4 regions of the Agathobacter rectalis ATCC 33656 genome follow, and region 3 is predicted to be linked to each of the others. Evidence: predicted binding sites of a transcription regulator. Region 3 holds the regulator's gene; each other region holds the start of a gene.
The links. Region 3 encodes Rex, which represses fermentation and respiration genes when NADH is low (regulators of the CRP and FNR family bind a similar motif). Its sites were predicted from a motif close to ATTGTTAANTANTTAACAAT; they were not measured.
Positions count from the first base shown of each region.

Region 1: a site for Rex is predicted at 2,557-2,576, ahead of EUBREC_RS04540 (enoyl-CoA hydratase-related protein). Genes of this name have one in related genera too.
Region 2: a site for Rex is predicted at 3,520-3,539, ahead of EUBREC_RS13810 (butyryl-CoA:acetate CoA-transferase). Genes of this name have one in related genera too.
Region 4: a site for Rex is predicted at 2,259-2,278, ahead of gap (type I glyceraldehyde-3-phosphate dehydrogenase). Genes of this name have one in related genera too.

Region 1 covers NC_012781.1:913,097-918,596, forward strand. Annotated here, with positions in the region: gene EUBREC_RS04525 (alpha-amylase family glycosyl hydrolase) at 1-1,196, shown strand, start outside; gene EUBREC_RS04530 (DUF2752 domain-containing protein) at 1,204-1,629, shown strand; gene EUBREC_RS04535 (DUF4234 domain-containing protein) at 1,645-2,415, shown strand; gene EUBREC_RS04540 (enoyl-CoA hydratase-related protein) at 2,649-3,452, shown strand; gene EUBREC_RS04545 (MATE family efflux transporter) at 3,910-5,256, shown strand.
Region 2 covers NC_012781.1:2,935,072-2,940,571, forward strand. Annotated here, with positions in the region: gene EUBREC_RS13790 (sensor histidine kinase) at 1-45, shown strand, start outside; gene EUBREC_RS13795 (hypothetical protein) at 315-503, opposite strand; gene EUBREC_RS13800 (class I SAM-dependent rRNA methyltransferase) at 807-2,114, opposite strand; gene EUBREC_RS13805 (glycosyltransferase family 2 protein) at 2,345-3,436, shown strand; gene EUBREC_RS13810 (butyryl-CoA:acetate CoA-transferase) at 3,581-4,921, shown strand; gene EUBREC_RS13815 (alanyl-tRNA editing protein) at 5,026-5,500, opposite strand, start outside.
Region 3 covers NC_012781.1:1,855,489-1,860,988, forward strand. Annotated here, with positions in the region: gene alr (alanine racemase) at 1-156, opposite strand, end outside; gene EUBREC_RS08875 (NAD(P)H-hydrate dehydratase) at 146-1,648, opposite strand; gene EUBREC_RS08880 (hypothetical protein) at 1,651-2,292, opposite strand; gene EUBREC_RS08885 (redox-sensing transcriptional repressor Rex) at 2,305-2,943, opposite strand; gene EUBREC_RS08890 (NADP-dependent isocitrate dehydrogenase) at 3,116-4,324, opposite strand; gene EUBREC_RS08895 (GntR family transcriptional regulator) at 4,338-4,997, opposite strand; gene EUBREC_RS08900 (2-isopropylmalate synthase) at 5,014-5,500, opposite strand, start outside.
Region 4 covers NC_012781.1:1,403,456-1,408,955, forward strand. Annotated here, with positions in the region: gene pncB (nicotinate phosphoribosyltransferase) at 1-552, shown strand, start outside; gene EUBREC_RS06795 (histidinol-phosphatase HisJ family protein) at 1,257-2,063, opposite strand; gene gap (type I glyceraldehyde-3-phosphate dehydrogenase) at 2,380-3,396, shown strand; gene EUBREC_RS06805 (phosphoglycerate kinase) at 3,588-4,820, shown strand; gene tpiA (triose-phosphate isomerase) at 4,891-5,500, shown strand, end outside.

The DNA of each region.
Region 1 (5,500 bases), 940 kb from region 3:
GGATACCTCATATCAAAAAGCTTGGGGCAGATGCAATCTATTTTTCACCGGTGTTTGAATCTGATACACATGGATATAATACAAGGGATTATACAAAAATAGACACAAGGCTTGGCACAAACGAGGACTTCGCACAGGTTTGTGACAATCTGCACAAGGACGGCATAAAGGTAGTGCTGGATGGTGTGTTCAATCATGTGGGAAGAGGCTTTTGGGCGTTCCAGGATGTGCTTAAAAACAGAGAAAGCTCACCATATGTGAACTGGTTTGGCCGTATAGCGTTCGATGGCAATTCAAACTATAATGATGGATTGTGGTACGAGGGCTGGGAAGGAAACTATGATCTGGTCAAGCTTAATCTGAGAAATGAGGATGTAATCCAGCATATCTTTTCAGCGATAAAGGGCTGGGTAGACGAGTTTGATATAGACGGGCTGAGACTTGATGTGGCATACTGCCTCGACCATGATTTCCTCAGAAGACTAAGGGAGTTCTGCGACTCACTAAAGCCGGATTTCTTCCTGGTGGGAGAGACACTGCATGGTGACTACAACCAGATTATGAATGATGCGATGCTTCACTCGGTAACGAACTATGAGTGCTATAAGGGTCTGTACTCGAGCTTTAATTCCATGAATATGTTTGAGATAAATCATTCGCTTCTCAGACAGTTTGGACCGGAGCAGTGGACTCTCTACAAGGGTAAGCACCTGCTGTCATTTGTGGACAATCATGATGTGACAAGAGTGGCAAGCATACTGACCAATGAAAAGCATCTGCCACTAATCTATGCACTTGCATTTGGTATGCCGGGCATCCCTTGTGTGTACTATGGCAGTGAGTGGGGAGAGAAGGCAAAAAAAGAAGACGGTGACCCGGCTCTGAGGGCATGCTTTGAAGCGCCACAGTGCAATGAGCTGACTGAATGGATTTCAAAGCTCGCAGAGGCAAAGAAGCAGTCAAAGGCACTCTGCTACGGTAATTTCTATTCGGTTGTGCTCACAAACGGCCAGTGCGTTTTCGGTCGTGAATGTGATGGTGAAAAGGTATTCGTGTGCATCAATGCCGCAGACCAGCCGTTTTTCGCGGGCTTTGATATGGGAAAGGGTGATGCCACAGACCTGATTACAGGTGAGCAGGTTACATTAAACGGTGGCCTTGAGCTGCCACCTTACAGTGCATACTTTTTGAGATAACATTTGTATGGACAATAAAAGAATTAATAAAAGAAAAAATGAAAGAAAAGAGCTCATATGTGCTGTCACAGCCGTAGTGGTACTTTACACAGCTATGGAGTCGATAGGCATCACATGCCCCATTAAGTTCATCACCGGAATATCATGTGCAGGCTGTGGCATGTCGAGGGCATGGATGGCATTTTTACACCTTGATATAGCAAAGGCATTTACATACCATCCGCTTTTTTGGCTTGTGCCTATTGCGGTAATAGTGCTTTTGTGTAAATCTAAAATAAATATTAAAATTTATAAAATAATTATATTTACAATCATCATTATGTTTGCTATAGTTTATATGTGCAGATTGATATGGTCAGGCGATGATGTAGTGGTTTTTGAGCCGCAAAACAACATCCTGTTTCGTATCATCCGTGTAATAAAAAGCAAATAAAAAAGGAGAAAGAAGATGTTTTGCGAGAAATGTGGAAAAGAAATTCCTGATTCAACAAAATTCTGTCCATACTGTGGAGCACCTGTTTCCAAGGCACAGGATTTTGTCAACAAAGCAGGAGAGGCCTTCAATGCAGCAGAGCAGGAGCTTGGAAGTGCATTTGATGAGGTAAAGCAGTCCTTCACAGGAAATAGTGCAAACCAGCAGAATGCAGGTGGACAGTACAATGGAGGCTACCAGAACAACGGAGCCGGACAGTACAACGCAGGCTACCAGAATAACGGAGCCGGACAGTACAACGCAGGCTACCAGAACAACGGAGCCGGACAGTACAATACAGGCTACCAGAACAATGGTGGTCAGACTCCTCCACCATACAGGGGAGAGAAGTTAAAGGACGACAGAGGTCTTGCCTCATACATCATCCTGTCTATTATTACATGTGGTATTTATGGATATTATTTCATCTACAAGATGGCTCATGATGTCAATATAGCATGTGATGGAGATGGCGAGAATACATCAGGTCTCGTAGCATTTATCCTGCTTTCAATGATTACATGCGGTATCTATGCATGGTACTGGTACTATAAGCTGGGCAACAGACTGGCAAATAATGCAGGCAGATACGGACTTGGCATTCAGGAGAATGGAACCACTGTTTTGATGTGGTGTATATTTGGTACACTTATCTGTGGAATCGGACCATTCATCGCTATGTATATCCTTATCAAGAACTCAAATATGATCTGCAATGCTTACAACAGGACACATGGACTTATGTAATTTGAGTTTTGATTTAATTTAATTAAATAATTTGATTATATTATTTCTAAGGCGGGAGGCAGTTTGCATTAAGCAGACTGTCTCCTTAAATATTGTATATTAAATTAAACGGTAAATATTATTGAAAAAGGTCATTCAGACATTGACAAAAATTTGTCAAAGTGTTACTATTTTTTTATAAATTACGACAGAAATGTCAGTTATACATAGGTTTTTTAAGGAGGATTTATACAATGAGCGAGTTCAAAAATTTAACACTTGACGTAGCAGATCAGATTGCAGTACTTGCAATTTCAAGACCGGCTGCTCTTAATGCATTAAACAGTGAGACTCTTGATGAGTTAAATGTAGCATTAACAGAGATAGAGGCAAGAGACGATGTTAAGGTGCTTATCCTTACAGGTGGTCCTGACAAGAAGGGCAACGAGTTCAAGTCATTCGTAGCAGGAGCAGACATCTCAGAGATGGTTAATTTCACAGCACCACAGGCAAGAGCATTCGGAATCAAGGCTTCAGAGCCATTCTTCAAGCTCATGAATATGCGTCAGGTAACAATCGCAGCTGTCAATGGATTTGCACTCGGTGGAGGATGCGAGATTTCTATGGCATGTGATATCAGAATCGCTTCTGAGAACGCAATTTTCGGACAGCCTGAGACAGGACTTGGAATCATCCCTGGCTTTGGCGGTACACAGAGACTTGCTCGTTTAGTAGGAATGGGACGTGCTAAGGAAATGATCTTCACATGCGACAATGTAGACGCTGCAGAAGCATACCGCATAGGTCTCGTAAATAAAGTAGTAGCAAAAGAGGAGCTTATGCCAACAGCTAAGGCTATGGCTGCAAAGATCATTTCTAAGGGAAGCTACGCAATCTCAGTTGCAAAGGCTGCTATCAACAACGGATATGATATGGATATCAAGAACGCTGTTGAGATGGAAGCAAACCTCTTTGGTGTTGTAAATGATACAAACGACAAGAAAGAGGGAATGGGAGCATTCCTTGAGAAGAGAGCTGCAAACCTCACAGATTTCTAAATAATGATTTGAATTATTTATTGTATATGAATTAAAATAGCCGGTGTGTTAAGCACCGGCTATTTTGTATGAATCAGATTAGATTATTACTCTCACGATAAACATAGTATCAGATACACTGTACTGGCATTTGCCGCCAAGTCTCTCAGCAGACTGTCTGATGCTTTTTGTACCAAGCCCATGCCCTCTTTCTGTTGCAACGGGCATATCGTTTATGAGCTAAGGCATTGTCGTTTTCATTGTTTTCGATGAAGGCAGCTATATTATTCAGAAAGTGTCTCATATCGTGGCGCAGCAGAGAAACATTTTTACCCCTTAAGTCTTTTTGACTTTATTATATAATCTTTTTTGTAAAGCGTAAACAACAGTCTTGAAAAAAGAATGAAACGTATCTATAATTAGAGTACTGTTCACATGGCAGTGTTAATATATAATTATAGATTTACAAGAGGGAAAAATGAAGTCAAGAGCAACACAGACCAAAGAACTGGATATGGTGAACGGACCACTCGCAAGGAAGATACTGATTTACTCCATACCGCTCATGTTCTCAAACCTGCTTCAGGTATTTTTCAATATGACGGATGTGGCAGTGGTGGGAAAATTTGCAGGTGCAAGAGCACTCGGCTCGGTCGGTTCCACGACAATCATCATCACACTCACAACAGGCATACTGCTTGGCATGGGAGGCGGTGTCAATGCTGTCACGGCACTGCACATGGGAGCAGAGGACTATCAGAGGGTGCATAAGACCGTCCACACATCGGTCATCCTGTGCTTTATAGCGGGACTTTTACTGTTAGTGGCAGGCATGGCTTTTTCAAAGCCACTGCTTGAAGTGATGAATACAAAGCCTGAGCTTATAGACGGTGCTACAGCATATCTGATGATATATCTGTGCGGTTCGCCGGCGCTTGCGCTTTATAATTTCGGCAACGGTGTGCTGAGCGCAGTGGGAGATACAAAGAGACCTCTCATATACCTGAGTATCTCAGGAATTATCAATATAGTGCTCAACCTGTTTTTTGTAATAGTGTGCAGACTCGGAGTGATAGGAGTTGCCATCGCAAGCATCATAGCACAGTATATCTCAGCGGCACTCATTATCAGGTTTCTCATGAAGACATACGGCAGCTACGGCCTGCGCATGAAGGATATAGCGATTGACAGGGATGCAGCTGCAGCAGTGCTTCGGATTGGAGTGCCGGCTGCGATACAGTACTCGCTCTTTGCCATAGCCAACATATGTATCCAGACATCCATCAACTCCTTCAGCCATGTGGTCGTGGAGGGCAATTCAGCCGCCACCAATGCGGATTCGCTCATCTATGACATGATGGCGGCATTTTACACCGCTTGCACCAGCTTCATAGCTCAGAATCTGGGCGCAAGAAAAAAAGAAAGAGTGCTGAGAACATTTTTCATCACACTTGCATACTCGTTTCTGATGGGACTGGTGCTTGGAGTGGCATTGTTTATATTCCAAAGACCGTTCCTTTTGCTCTTTACGAGTGATGATGCCGTGATACACTATGGACAGATCAGAATTGGTGTGATGGCATTCGTCTACTGTGTATCAGCCTTCATGGACAATGCCACAGCCGCCGCCAGGGGCATCGGAAAAAGTGTAGCACCTACCATCATAGTGGTTATGGGCTCTGTCGTATTCAGGATTATATGGCTGCTCACGGTGTTTGCGTATTTTAAGACACTGCAGTCCTTATATCTCATATACGTCATTTCGTGGACGCTCACCGCAATCGCCGGCAATATATACTTTGCGTACCACTATAGGAGAATTTAGCGGACAGCTATAATAAAACTGAATAGTAAGCGATAAGAACAGTCAGACATATGTGAGAGATGTGCCCGGCTGTTTTTGCGGTTTCGCGGCTGTCTCTCTTTTATAATAGGATAATAGGAATTTGCCTGATATTTTTATTGCCCTTTTGCGGTTTTAATGCTACAATCAAGCCAAAGCATTATATTTCTGTTGAGCGACACCACAGTACACATTTTTATCGGTGCGTATCACTTTGAAGAGGGTA
Region 2 (5,500 bases), 1.1 Mb from region 3:
GAATCACAAATAACTGCTAAAGTTCGGTTGTTTACTGTGGAATAACTCCAACATACAACTAAAGGCGGCAAATTGCCAACAACTTGTTGACGATTTGCCGTCTCTTATTTTCTTACCACTTTATACCAATGTGATACGATATTTTGCGATACTTTACGAGGTTTCTTCCAGGCAGGTCTTTGTATTCTCTTTTTTCAGCAAAGCCGCTATTTCAAACCTGCGGCTATTTCGCCAGGTAATACCCAGTACTTAGTGGCAAGCCGCCACTAACCGGGCAATGGTTGCACCCTTGTAGCCCACATATAAACCAATAATCATACTCTTGATCCTTCAACCTTCTTCTTGGATACTCTGTATTTCTTATTTAATTCTGAAATTGCATCTGTAGCAGAAACTTTCTTGGTTAAGACATTTCTTACTCTTTGACGACATTCTGCATCAAATGGCATGCTTTCCATTTTGAAGCTGGATTCAATACTGCTTACTCTTCTATCAACTGTCATACGCGTATCCTTTCCCTTTCACAGAAAGGTATTTGTTCTTCTATAGTATACCACAAAACGCTACATCTATACTACAAATTTCCGTATTATGAAAAGCGAACACATAACCGTCTCCGGTGTCATTGTCATTCCAATTTACCCCCCCCATTGCATTTCAGGTGCTTGCCACTCAGACTTACCATTTTTCTTACCACTTTATACCACTGTGATACGATATTTTGCGATACTTTACAAGGTTTGCAAGCTAATCACTAAAGACCTTCCAGCCCTTGTAAATCAAGCATTTCCGTCACTTTCTGTCATCTACTTCTCATCAACGACCTGGAAAATGAAAAACTTAAGATAATACGACTCCGGTACATTAGCTGAGTTGGCCCACAGTATCGGATGATCCGGTCCCTGTGTGCGGAACTCCACCTGGCGCAGCCTCTTGTGAGTTGCCTTTGCCGCTTCCTTGACCGTTTTTGCAAGCAGCTCCTGCGTCATGAAATGAGAGCATGAGCAGGTAGCCAGAAATCCACCATCCTTAACAAGCTTAAGTCCCTTCATGTTAATCTCGCGGTAGCCCTTTATCGCATTTTTGGTAGCCTCACGCGACTTTGTAAATGCCGGAGGATCCAGAATGACTACATCATATTTTTCACCATCTGCAGCGAGCCGTGGCAACTCATCCAGCACATTTGCAACGCGAAACTTCACTGTGTCTGAGAGATTATTTCTCTTCGCATTTTCTGTGGCCTGCTTAACCGCATACTCTGATATATCAAGTCCTGTAACCTCACTTGCCCCCGCAATTCCTGCATTGAGAGCAAATGTGCCCATGTGCGTGAAGCAGTCGAGCACTCTTTTCCCCTTGCAGATACGCTGCATAGCAAGCCTGTTATACTTCTGGTCTAAGAAGAAGCCTGTTTTCTGTCCATTTTCCACATCGACCATATAGTGAACTGCGTTTTCTACTATCTCCACATTTGTGTCAAACTCGGCTCCTATAAAGCCTTTTACCTTAGGAAGACCTTCTTTTTTGCGCTCATTTGCATCACTGCGCTCATATACTCCACGAATATTTATTCCGTCCGCCGCCAGCACTTCCTTTAACAGTTCAACGATTTTCACCTTAAACTGCTCCATTCCAAGTGCAAGACACTCCACCACAAGCACATCTGCGTATTTGTCCACTGTAATACCCGGCAGGAAATCAGCCTCGCCAAATATCACACGACAGCAGTTTAAATCAGGTCTGCCGGTTGTACCAATGCCTGCCACACAAGCCTCACCTGCAGTGTCTGTTTCACCTGCTGCAGACACATTGTCATTGCCTCCTGCCATCACCTGCTTGCGATAATCCCAGGCATTTTGCACTCTCATCCTGAGGAAATTGTCATCAATCAGTTGGTCTGCTTTTCTTGTCATCATTCTGATACGGATTTTTGAATTCTGGTTTATGAAGCCACGCCCCATCGGATATCCGTCGAAATCGTGCACCACAACAATGTCTCCGTTCGTAAAGGTGCCTGTGATTGTGTCTATTTCATTGTCAAAAATCCATGCGCCGCCTGCTTTTATAGTGCGTCCTTCGCCTTTTTTCAGTGTTACAATTGTATGATTTTCCATATTTGTTCCTCTTCTAAATTACTTCATTATTCCTTGCTAAAATCTGATTATATAGTTTATCTGAAATTCTATAGCCTTTAGAAATAAGTTTATCTGTCGACATTACATTTTAATTATATGAAATCCCGGCAATATTTACAATACACAAATATTTCTGCAAAACATGCCGATATATATATTATAATATAATCGTAACAATTATAACATCCGACCGGTAAATGGAGATAAATATGATTACAATTAGCTTATGCATGATAGTAAAAAATGAAGAAGAGGTGCTCGAACGATGCCTGAACAGTCTCAAAGGGCTGATGGATGAAATCATCATAGTGGACACCGGCTCGACGGACAGCACAAAGGAGATAGCTGCACGATATACGGACAAAATCTATGATTTCTCATGGTGCGATGATTTTGCTGCGGCCAGGAATTTTTCGTTTTCCAAGGCTACGCAGGAATACATATATGCACCTGATGCCGACGAGGTGCTCGACGATACCAACCGCAGGCGTTTCATGATGCTTAAGGCTGCGCTGCTGCCGGAAATTGAGATTGTCCAGATGAAATACATTACTCCAAGCAAATTCAACACAGTGCAAAATTCATCCTCAGAGTATCGCCCGAAGCTGTTCAAGAGGCTTCGCACGTTTACATGGATTAATCCGGTGCACGAGACTGTGCGCTTAGAGCCTGTAGTCTATGACAGCGATATCTGTATACAACATCTGCCGCAGGGCACTCACGGCAAACGTGATTTCACCATATTCAAGCGCTCCTTTGAAAAAAACGGCACCCTGCCAAAAAGTATAGCGACCATGTATGCCAAGGAGCTTTTAAAATGCGGAAGCCCCGAGGATTTTACCAATGCCCTGCCATATTTTCAGGGTGAATACCGCAACAGCCCCGACATCGAATCCACCTGCGTGCTATCACGCTACTATCGCATGAATGGCGACTACGACAAATTTTTTTCTGTTGCCCTAAAAAATGTAGCAGTTGATGGCTGCAGCGAGGTGTGCTGTGAGCTCGGTGCGTACTATTTCGACAAGGCAGACTATGAGGAGGCAAGCCTGTGGTATTACAACGCTGCCTTCGAGACAAAGCCGGTACTCGATGTGGAGTGCGGCGGTGGCAAGGCGCTTCATGCCCTGTCTGAGTGCTACTCAAGATGGGCTGATGAGAAGCAGAAAAAGCTTGATTCGCTTCCTCCTAAATCAAGGAATGTATTTAAAGGCGATAAGGAGCTGATTGATTCACTGCGCAGCCAGGCGGCCGATTACCAGAAGCAGGCTGAGGAATGGATGCTTCCGGAGGGTGACTAGCAAAGGCTGTCATATAAAAGTCTCTACCAGCATTTACCAACTTGTAAAATCCTCTCTAAAGTGATAATATAGAGATTATAGGGTTTGTTATTTTTTTAACGTAGCATTTTGCTACTATCATTTTAGGTATCTAAGGAGGATTTTATGAGCTTTTTAGAAGAGTACAAGCAGAAACTTGTCTCAGCAGATGAGGCAGTAAAGATTGTCAAATCAGGCGACTGGGTTGACTACGGCTGGTGCACAGGCACACCTGATGCCCTCGACAAGGCACTTGCCAGAAGAACTGATGAACTTAAGGATGTCAATGTACGTGGTGGTATTTTGCTTAAGCCACTTGCCATTTTCGAGCGTGAGGATGCCGGCGAGCACTTCACATGGAACTCATGGCATATGGGCGGTTATGAGAGAAAGCTTATCAAGAGAGGCTGTTCTTTCTACTCACCAATCCGTTACTCAGAGCTTCCTCGTTATTATAGAGATTCAACAACACCTGACGATGTCGCTATGTTCCAGGTTGCACCGATGGATTCACACGGATACTTCAACTTTGGTCCTAACGCATCTCACCTCGGTGCTGTATGCGAGACTTCAAAGAAAATCATCGTTGAGGTCAATGAAAACATGCCTCGCTGTCACGGCGGTTCAGAAGCCAATGTACATATTTCACAGGTTTCTTACATTGTTGAGGGTGACAACCCTGCAATCGGAGAGCTTGGTGCCGGTGGTCCTGCAACAGATGTAGACAAGAAGGTTGCAGAGCTTATCGTTGACCAGATTCCAAACGGTGCCTGTCTCCAGCTCGGTATCGGCGGAATGCCAAACGCAGTAGGCTCACTCATCGCTGAGTCAGACCTCAAGGATCTCGGTGTCCACACAGAGATGTACGTTGACGCATTCGTTGACATCGCAAAGGCCGGAAAAATCACAGGAGCAAAGAAAAACATCGACCGTTATCGTCAGGCTTACGGCTTCGGTGCCGGAACCAAGAAGATGTACGATTACCTCGATGAGAATCCTGAGCTCATGAGTGCCCCGGTAAGCTACACAAATGATATCAAAAATATTGCCGCACTTGACAATTTCATCTCAATCAATAACTGTGTAGACCTTGACCTCTTCGGACAGATCAGCTCAGAGACCTCAGGCACAAAGCACATCAGCGGTGCCGGCGGACAGCTTGATTTCGTTCTCGGTGCTTATATGTCAAACGGTGGAAAGAGCTTTATCTGCTGCTCTTCAACTTTCACCGACAAGCAGGGCGTAGTTCACTCACGTATCCGTCCTACTCTTGTAGAGGGTTCTGTCGTTACTGACACAAGAGCCAATACTCACTATATCGTTACAGAGTATGGTATGGTAAATGTAAAGGGTCTTTCTACATGGCAGAAAGCAGAGGCAATCATCTCAGTTGCTCATCCTGATTTCCGTGATGAGCTCATCAAAGAGGCTGAGAAGATGCACATTTGGAAAAGATCTAACAAATAATTATCTTTGGATATAATTTTTACAATAAAAGCGGTTTCAGGATGCAATGTCCTGAAACCGCTTTTGTGTTATTAATCCGTCCCACAAACTATATTTTCAAAAAGTCAAAGCACCTCTTTTAACACTTCCTCAATCTCGCTCTTTGCTGCCTTGACAGAGCCCTGCACCATAACCGGCTTACCGCCGCCTCTGGCACCCAGCTTATTTCTCAGTGCTGCGGCAACTGTATTGCAGTCTGCATTCTTGCTTCCGATAATAAAGCTATAGCCCGCCTCATCATTTCCTGTAAAAAATGCACTAAAGCCACTATATTTCTCCACAAGGCCATTGACGCAATTTCTTGCTGTATTCGTATCAATGCCGTCCTCAAACAATACTGCATTGTCCGTATCAGCAGGAAGCTCTGCAACCTTATAATCCAAAAGCGCTGACTTTGCAGTGCCAAGCTCTGACTTAAGTGACTGGTTTACTGCCTTAAGCTTTGTGACGTTATCCACAATAGCCTCCTGATTTGTGGTAAATATCCCCATTAGCTCTGAGATAATGTCGCACTTTTGTCTGAAAGCCTCCAGTGCCCTG
Region 3 (5,500 bases):
CAGTACCTCTGAAACAGCCTCAGCACCGTGACCGTAGCCATCAGCCTTTACGACTGCTGCCATCATTGTCCCCGGCTTTAGCTTATTATGCATCGACTCCATATTATATAAAATTGCATCCAGATCTATATCTGCTCTGATTCTGTTAATTGCCATTTTTTTCCACCTTAATCCAAACTTTATCTAATCCATCAATAATATCACTTGCTATCATACCATAAGAGCCGGTATTGTCAAATACCATATCACCGGCAAGTCCATGAATAAATGCACCGTATGCCGCGGCCTTTTTGGTGTCACGCCACTGTACCAGAAGACCTCCCACGATACCGCTTAGCACATCTCCGCTTCCGGCTGTTGCCATACCGCAGTTGCCGGACAGATTGATAAACTTTTCGCCATCAGCCGCTGCGATAATCGTACGAAAATCCTTAAGCACACAAGTCACATTGTACAAGCATGCAAACTCTCCTGCCACACCGATGATATCCTCCTGTATATCAGCAATGCTCTTTTTCATAAGTCTGGACATCTCGCCCAGGTGCGGAGTCACGATGACAGGCATTTTATGCTCATTAAGTAAAGTCATGTTGTCTGATATGATATTAAGCGCATCCGCATCAATCACAAGAGGTATCTCTGCTGTTTTTAGTACTGTTTCAACTAACATTTTGGCATTATCAGACTTTGAAAGACCTGGACCTATCACCACTGCATCTGCCCACTCAAGCTCTGTCTCAAGCGCTTTAGCTGACGCGATATCAGTACAAAGCAGTGCTTCCGGCAAAGCACATTGGATTATTGAGCGGTTGCACTCCGGCGTTATAATTTTCACAAGCCCTGCTCCGCTTTTGTATGCAGCCTTTGCCGAAAGCACCGCCGCACCGGCCATATCGCGGCTTCCTGCTATAACTAACAGTTTTCCGAAAGTTCCCTTGTTGGAGTGTGCCGGTCTGTTATCAAGTTTCTTTAAATCAGACTCATCAAGAGCCCTTACTGATGGCAGATTACCACAAAAGCTGTGGTCATCTATGCCTATAGGCACCACCTTAACCAGACCGCAATAATCACAGCCCGGCCACAGGAGAAGGCCTGTCTTCTTATAAGAAAAAGTATATGTGAAATCTGCTTTAAAAGTGCATCCCATCACATGTCCTTTATCAGAATCCACTCCCGACGGCACGTCGACCGCCACCCTGTAAGCATCTGTCTTGTTAACGGATGAAATCACATCTGCTAAAGAGCCTTCTATGGCTCGCTTAAGCCCTGTGCCAAACAATGCATCTATTATTACGTCACTTTTACACACACACTCAATATCAGAGACTACCTTAAAGCCATACCTTGCGTATATATTTTTCTGCAGCTCAAAGAGCTCGCTTCCTGCCTCATCTGTGCCAAAAGCATAGTACACCATGCATCTGTATCCGGCCTGATTTAAAAGTCTTGCTATCGCGATACCGTCTCCTGCATTATTGCCTCTGCCACATATCACGGCAAACTCCTTTGATTTATCAAAACATGCAACAAGCTCCCGGACAACACCGGCCGCAGCCTGCTCCATCAGCACCACCGAAGGAACCAAAAAGACCTGTGATGTTGTATCGTCCAGAAGCTTCATTTCATTACCTGTAACAATATATTCCAATATCAATTCCCCTTATTCTCATTGTTTGCATTATCAGTATTTGCATTATTGGCATTGAAAACCATAGGATCGTCATATTCAATATCAAAAAGATCTAAAACCTCAGCGCCAAAAATATCATGAAGATACGAATAAATCTCCCTGTTGTTAATATCTCTGTTCTGTTTTCTGATTACATTTTTCTTAAGTTCAACTCTTATATTTGCAATCCAGTCGTCAATTTCTTTTGATTCCAGTTTATTTTTCTCGATTTTTTCACTGAAGTAATCCATCGACAAAAGCATCAGCCTGTCATTTACAGCTTTTATATTCTTCTGGATTTCAATAAGCTCTCCCTCAATGTTGTCAGCTTTCTCATTTATCTCATCTATAAGCTGCTTATCCTTATCACGATTTTCATCGCCGTCATCTCCCATGTTGGCAACAATATTAGACATAATTTTCGACTTAAGCTTTTTTAAATTCTTAAGCTCATTGTTGTACTTTCCCTGCAGCTTTAACAGCTCATCCAGTTCTTTTTCCGTGGCTGATATTTCGTCAGTCTTACCATGAATGGCAAAAAGTCTGTGCCACTTCTGGTCTAAAACCAGTAAAGGCACCTTTTTTCCTTTTAATGCAGCCTCAAAATCTTTTTTATCATTCATAAGACTCACCCTCTATTTATTTTTGGAGTTTTTAACAATATTATAGCTGAGCTGCATAAGGCTGTCAGACAGATGAACACTCTCCACAACCACATCTTTATTTGGAATTTCAAGATCAACATGTGCAAAATTCCATATAGCCCTTATTCCTAAATCCACAAGCTTTGACGCAATAGAGTCAGCCTTTGACTTTGGCATGGTGAGCGCCGCAATATCCACCCTGTGTGTTCTGCAATACTCATCCAGCTCACTTAGCATAAGGATTGGAATACCTCGCACACTCTTTCCTGAAAGCTCAGGATTTACGTCAAAAAGTGCTGTTATGACAAAGCCAAGCTTTTCAAACTTTACATAATTGGCGAGTGCCTGGCCCAGATTGCCTGCACCGATGATAATTATTCTATGCTCTGTGTTAAGTCCCATTATCTTTCCGATTTCCTCGTAGAGAAACTGAACATTGTATCCGTATCCCTGCTGTCCAAAGCCTCCGAAATTATTGAGATCCTGTCTGATTTGTGAAGCTGTCACTTTCATTCTGTGACTCAGATCGTTTGATGAAATACGCTCCACTCCCTCATCCAAAAGCTCTCCGAGATATCTATAGTATCGTGGCAGCCTTCTGATAACCGCCTGTGATATTTCTTTACTCAAGTCTTATTCCTCCAATCATCAGGATATCATTTCTCTTTTAAAGACAAAAACCCAAGATTAATTATAATTTTTTGAAGGTCATCTGTCAATGTGTTAAGAATTTAACATTCAAAAAATTCATAATTATCCCCGGGTTATATCTTACTTCTAAGGCTAAAAACCAAATTTCAGATTAAATTGTCTTCTCAAGCTCCTCTCTGATTGCCTTGATGAAGCCTTCGCTGTTTAAAACAGTAGGATTTTCAATTGTTGTGATGAGTGCGAGATCCTTTGTCATCTTTCCGCTCTCAATAGTCTTTATGCAAGCTGCCTCAAGCTTGTCTGCAAACTCAGAAAGTGCCGGAAGCTTGTCAAGCTCTCCTCTTTTTCTGAGTGCTCCTGTCCATGCAAAAATAGTAGCTACAGAGTTTGTTGATGTCTCCTCACCCTTTAAATGCTTGTAATAGTGTCTCTGAACTGTTCCATGTGCTGCCTCATACTCATAGTATCCGTGAGGGGATACAAGCACTGATGTCATCATGGCAAGTGAGCCGAATGCAGATGAGATCATATCACTCATTACATCTCCGTCGTAGTTCTTGCATGCCCAGATAAATCCACCCTCAGATTTCATTACTCTGGCAACAGCATCATCAATAAGTGTGTAGAAATATGTAATTCCAGCCTTCTCAAAAGCTTCCTTATACTGTGCATCAAAGATTTCCTGGAAGATATCCTTGAAGGTGTGGTCATATTTCTTTGAGATTGTATCCTTTGTGGCAAACCATAAATCCTGCTTTGTATCAAGTGCATACTTAAAGCAGCTATGTGCAAAGCTCTCGATTGAATCATCCAGGTTATGCTGTCCCTGAATAACTCCCGCTCCCTTAAACTCATGGATTAGCTCTCTTGTCTCGGTTCCATCTTCTGCTGTAAATACAAGCTCAGCCTTTCCGGGACCAGCCACCTTCATCTCTGTTGCCTTGTACACATCACCATATGCATGACGAGCGATTGTAATTGGTTTAACCCATGTCTTTACGTTTGGCTCTATACCCTTTACAACGATTGGTGCTCTGAACACTGTTCCGTCAAGCATGGCTCTTATTGTGCCGTTAGGGCTCTTCCACATCTCCTTTAAATTGTACTCTGTCATTCTGGCTGCGTTTGGTGTGATTGTCGCACATTTTACTGCGACACCGTATTTCATGGTTGCCTTTGCTGATTCAACGGTCACCTGATCATCTGTACGATTTCGCTCCTCTAAGCCCAGATCATAATACTCTGTCTTCAAATCTATAAAAGGTATTAAAAGCTCATCCTTTATCATCTGCCAGAGGATTCTGGTCATCTCGTCTCCGTCCATCTCTACAAGGGGTGTTGTCATCGTAATCTTGCTCATTCTTAAATCTCCTTTACTTAATAAGGTTCTCCCAACCAAGGTGTTCCATATTTTTCTTTGAATTGTTTATATGCTCTCTGGCGCATTTTTCTGCCAGCAGTGCGTCATGATTCTTAATTGCCTCGCATATCTGTTTATGCTCGTGAGTGGAGTTTTTGGCTCTTTTTGTCTCGCCGAGTGTCACCTTTCTCACTCTGCCGACATACTCATGATAGTCCTTTAATACCCTCATAAGCTCCTTGCTTCCGCCGGCCTCATACAGCAGCTCATGAAACCTATTGTCCAGCTCAAGAAGCTTCTTTGCATTGCCCTTTTTCTCGTGAAACTCCGTGAGATAAATATTCTCCTCCATGGCCGCCATGAGCTCGTCCGATATCCTCGTTGCAGCCCATCTGGCACAAAGTCCCTCAAGCAGAGCCCTTATCTCGTATATATCCCTGATATCGTCCGTGGAAACACCCTCCACGAATGCTCCCTTATTGGGGATGATAGACACAAGTCCCTCAAGCTCAAGCTGACGCAGTGCCTCCCTCACGGGCGTCCTGCTCACTCCAAGCTCATCACCGATATTCTTTTCCTTAAGCTCATCGCCCTTTGCAAATGTTCCTGCAAGTATACCATCCCTGATATGATTGTATACTCTGGCACTCAGGCTGTAATTATCATGTGACATGTAATAATCTACCTCACTATAATACTATATTAAGCTTTTTACAGCAATCAGTAATTTGAACTACAAGCTCATTATCTGTGATGGTAGTCACACGGCCCTCGTCGTACTGCTCATCTACCCATTCCTTTATCATGGTCACAAGCTTTGAGTTCTTATCTACTTTTCTGTCATCCGGCAGGCGGTAGTAGGTGTTTATCCACAGCGCTATTCCTGCAAGTCCTGATGTATTGGACACTGCTACAAGAGGTGGTCTGTTTAAGAATTTACCTGTATCGAATATGTTGTAAATTTCCTCATTTTTGAGAAGTCCGTCAGCATGGATTCCGGCTCTCGTCACATTGAAGTTTCTGCCGACAAAAGGTGTACGGCTCGGCTGCACATATCCAAGCTCCTTCTCAAAGTACTCTGACAACTCTGTGATAACCGTTGTATCCATTCCATCGAGTGTGCCTTTAAGCTGTGCATACTCAAATACCATAGCCTCAAGTGGTGTGTTTCCGGTT
Region 4 (5,500 bases), 450 kb from region 3:
ATGGCTCATGAGTGGATTATGTGTACAGGACAGGGCAATCACAAGCATAATCCGGCATATTCAAACTGGTACGCACTCGATGCATGGGTTAAGGAGTATGGTATATTAAACGGTATTGCGCTTACTGACACCATAACAACAGACTGCTTCCTGCGTGATTTTCAGCTCACCTATGCGACACTTTTTTCGGGAGTGCGTCATGATAGCGGAGATCCGTACGAGTGGGGAGACAAGATGATAGCCCACTACAACAGTCTGGGAATTAATCCAAGGACAAAGACACTTTTGTTCAGCGACAGCCTGGATTTCGAGCGTGCGACTGCATTGTATGATTATTTCAAGGATAAGGCAAAGGTTGCATTCGGTATAGGAACCTTTATCAGTAACGACACTGATGAGGAAGCACTCAACATAGTTATGAAGACCACCAAGTGTAATGGCATGGATGTGGCAAAGATTTCCGACGTGGCAGGCAAGGGTATGTGCAAGAATCCGGATTATGTCGATTACCTGAACAGGTGTATTGATTACAGGATGAAGAATGATAAATGATAAATGATGGCATGAGGGGGCAAAGATATTTTGCCCCTTTAATTATGTGATTGAATTGCAAGAAATGTGTAAACAAAACAAAAAATATATAAAATATCAGACAATTTAAAATAAAAATGAAAATTATCAAAAAATATATTGACAAATAGGTGAAATTGGTGTAATCTTAAATCAACAAAAAGAGATACGAAAGGAACAAAAATAAAACACAGGAGGTACAGTCCAATGGGGATTACATAATTTAAGTCAAAGTACTATAAGGATGATTGAACGGAATATTTAAATCTGTAGGGCGAGCCGAAGAGCAGTAATCGCACAGATATATTAGCAAATAAATAATATCGTTGAAAAAGTTCTTGTAGATTAAAAGTGAAAGATAGAATCTCTCATAAGAGTTTACATAGATAATGTAACCAAAAGGAGTGATTTTATGAAGAAGGGTAGAGGTCCATAGCTAAGCTAAAAGAATAAGAATCCTGTCATAAACAGAATCATATTTATAGCAAAGCAATATGGAAATGCCAAAACAAATTCATATAGCGAAAGCGGAACTTGGAGGTTATACAGTGAAGCTTACGGAACCAATGCTTTAGGAGCCACTTGATGTAAAATGTAGATCAGGTGGCTCCTATTTTTTGACATTTGCGAATGCATGTGAGGTTTAATAGTTAGATAGAATGGCAACGTAAGCCTTTAAGGCTGGGCTATAATTTGATGAAAGCAGGAACGCGGTTTTCAAATACTGTATAGTACATAAACCCGGCATCCTTGAGGATATTTGAAACCTTGTCAAAATCATATGCCACATGCTCCGGCTTGTGGGCATCTGCTCCGACTGTGATTATTTCTCCACCAAGCTCATGATAGCGCTTTAGCACATCTTCGGTCGGATTTGAGTGGCCAAGCCCGTATTTAAAGCCGGCGGTATTGAGCTCGATGCCTTTTCCCTGTGAGATAATTTCCTTTAATATAGCATCAATTATGTCGGCATACCGTTCATATGAATAGTATTTATTTTTGTCAGGACCGTATCTGACCACGTAGTCGATGTGACCGTACACATCAAAATCCGCGCCGGAGTGCAGATTGTCAAGTATCGATTCAAAGTATTCGGTGTAGGCTTCGTGCTCTGTCTTACCTTTGTAAAATGCAGGATAGTATGGGTCAATGCCGTTTACTACATGGCTTGAGCCGATCACGAGGTCAAACGGATATTTTTTGGCGACCTCATTATTTTTGTCTGTAATATGAGGCTGTAAACCGATTTCAATGCCCCAGTGGATATTTATCGGGCAGCCCTTTTCTTTAAGAACAATTGCAAGTCTTTTGATGCGCTTTTCATATGCTGCTATATCAAGGTCGAAAAGCCCAGGCTCCTCTTTATAGTCATAGTCCAGATGGTCTGTAAAGCAGATGCCGTCCAGCCCTTTGTTGATTGCTGAGTTTATCATCAATACCGGGTCGGCATCGCTGTCACCCGAAAACATGCAGTGCATGTGCTGATCCCACATATAAATACCTCCGTAAAACTGATGTATTGTTGTTAAAAAACTTTATAAGTTACATGATTTATAATTGTCTGCTGCTGGCTGCCGGAAAGTGCGAATTACAGCAATTAATTAAGTGTAGCCGAGATTATAATAAAGTGCAATATCTAAAAATAAAAATTGTGAAGAATGATAAAAAATGTGTGTAAATGAAAATATTTAGTGAAAATTTTAACAAACGCAAATAAAGTACTTGAACCTTTGAGAATTATTCGCTATAATAAAAGCATCTTAGGGCATGTCCCTAAAAATACTTTTTACAATTCTAGGAGGAATTAAAATGGCAGTAAGAGTAGCAATCAACGGATTTGGTCGTATCGGACGTCTTGCTTTCAGACAGATGTTTGGAGCTGAGGGATACGAGGTAGTAGCTATCAACGACTTAACAAGCCCAAAAATGTTAGCACACTTATTAAAGTATGATTCATCACAGGGTAAATACGAGCATGCAGATGAGGTTTCTGCAAGCGATGATTCTATCACAGTTTGTGGTAAGGAAATCAAAATTTACGCATTCCCAGATGCAAACAATTGCCCATGGGGAGAGTTAAAGGTTGACGTTGTACTTGAGTGCTCTGGATTCTATACATCAAAAGAGAAGGCTCAGGCTCATATCAATGCTGGAGCTCGTAAGGTAGTTATCTCTGCACCAGCAGGAAATGACCTTCCTACAATCGTTTACAATACAAACCATGAGACACTTAAGGCTTCTGATACAATCATCTCAGCAGCTTCTTGTACAACAAACTGCTTAGCACCAATGGCAGATGCACTTAACAAGTACGCTCCAATCCAGTCTGGTATCATGGTAACAATCCATGCTTACACAGGAGATCAGATGACTCTTGACGGACCACAGAGAAAGGGAGACCTTCGTCGTTCACGTGCAGCAGCAGTTAATATCGTTCCTAACTCAACAGGAGCAGCTAAGGCAATCGGCCTTGTTATCCCAGAGTTAAACGGAAAGTTAATCGGATCTGCACAGCGTGTTCCTACACCAACAGGATCTACAACAATCCTTACAGCAGTTGTTAAGAAAGCAGGCGTTACAAAAGAGGATATCAACGCAGCTATGAAGGCAGCAGCTAACGAGTCATTCGGTTACAACGAGGATGAGATCGTATCTTCAGATATCGTTGGAATGAGATTTGGTTCATTATTCGATGCAACACAGACAATGGTTAACCAGGTTTCTGACGATCTGTACGAGGTACAGGTTGTTTCTTGGTATGATAACGAGAACAGCTACACATCTCAGATGGTTCGTACAATCAAGTACTTCTCAGAGTTAGCTTAATTCTTGTACCCACAAGAACAGTATATCTCAAGACTACTCAAGGGGCGCGGTCTTAATTGAACCGCGCCTCTTTTTTAAAGCATGGCTATTTCTTTTGAATATCTGTGAATTGTAGAATTAATTATATTTTTTAATATGCACAATATGGCGTGGCCACATGGCTTATGCCTTGAAATAAGGGAGGACATATTATGTCATTAAACAAGAAATCAATTGATGATATCAACGTAAAAGGCAAGAGAGTTCTCGTTAGATGTGACTTCAACGTGCCACTTAAGGACGGAAAAATCACAGATGAGAACCGTATCAACGGAGCTCTTCCAACAATCCAGAAATTAATCAAGGACGGTGGAAAGGTTATCCTTTGCTCACACCTTGGAAAAGTTAAAAACGGACCAAACGAGGGTGAGTCACTTGCTCCTGTAGCTGCAGCTCTTGAGGCTAAGCTTGGACAGAAGGTTACATTTGTAGCTGACTACAACGTAACAGGAGAGGCTGCAACAAAGGCTGTTTCAGAGATGAAAGAGGGAGATGTAGTTCTTCTTCAGAATACACGTTTCAGAGGCAAAGAGGAGACAAAGCCACAGGAAGCCGGAGATGCATTCGCAAAAGAGCTTGCTGACCTTGCTGATGTATATGTATGTGACGCTTTCGGTTCTGCTCATAGAGCACATGCTTCTGTAGCAGGTGTTACAAAGTTCATCACAGCTAAGGGTGGAGAGAATGTTGTTGGATACCTTATGCAGAAGGAAATTGACTTCCTTGGCAAGGCAGTAGAGAATCCTGTACGTCCTTTCGTAGCTATTCTTGGTGGAGCTAAAGTAGCTGACAAGCTCAATGTTATCGACAATCTCCTCGAGAAGGCTGATACACTTATCATCGGTGGTGGAATGGCATACACATTCCTTAAAGCACAGGGCTATGAGATTGGTATCTCAATGCTTGATGAGACAAAGATTGATTACTGTAAAGAGATGCTTGCAAAAGCAGAGAAACTTGGAAAGAAGATTCTTCTTCCTGTTGATGCAGTTACAATCAAGGATTTCCCAAATCCAATCGATGCTCCTGTAGAGACAGAGACATATGATTATGACAAGATGCCTGCAGACCGTGAGGGCTGTGATATCGGACCTAAGACACGTGAGCTTTTCGCTGACGCTGTTGCATCAGCTAAAACTGTTGTATGGAACGGACCAATGGGTGTATTTGAGAACCCAACACTTGCAGCAGGTACACTTGCAGTAGCAGAGGCACTTGCTAAATCAGATGCTATCACAATCATCGGTGGTGGAGATTCAGCTGCAGCAGTTAACCAGATGGGACTTGGCGACAAGATGAGCCACATCTCAACAGGTGGCGGTGCTTCCCTTGAGTTCCTTGAGGGCAAGGAGCTTCCTGGCGTAGCTTGTGCTGATGATAAATAAGCCGAAAGCAGCTTAATGAAATCAAGCCGCAGGCAAAAAATATTTGTATATAAATACAAGGAGATATAAAATGGCAAGAAAGAAAATTGTAGCCGGCAACTGGAAGATGAACATGACTCCAAGCCAGGCTGTTAAATTAGTAGAAGAGTTAAAACCACTCGTAGTTTCAGATGATGTTGAAGTTGTTTACTGTGTACCTGCAATCGACATCGTACCTGTTGTAGAAGCATTAAAGGGTACAAATGTTGCTGTTGGAGCAGAGAATATGTACTTCGAGGAGAAGGGTGCTTACACAGGAGAAATCTCAGCAGAGATGCTTCTTGATGCAGGTGTTAAGTATGTTATCATCGGACATTCAGAGAGAAGAGATTACTTCAAAGAGGATGACGCACTTCTCAACAAGAAGGTAAAGAAGGCTATCGAGGCTGGACTTACACCAATCCTTTGCTGTGGTGAGACACTTGAGCAGAGAGAGAGCGGTGTTACACTTGACTGGATCAGACTTCAGATTAAGTCAGATCTCGCAGGTGTTGCTGCATCAGATGTTGCAAACATGGTTATCGCTTACGAGCCAATCTGGGCAATCGGAACAGGAAAGACAGCTACTTCTGACCAGGCTCAGGAGGTCTGCGGTGCAATCCGTGAGTGTGTAGCAGAGATCTATGATCAGGCTACAGCAG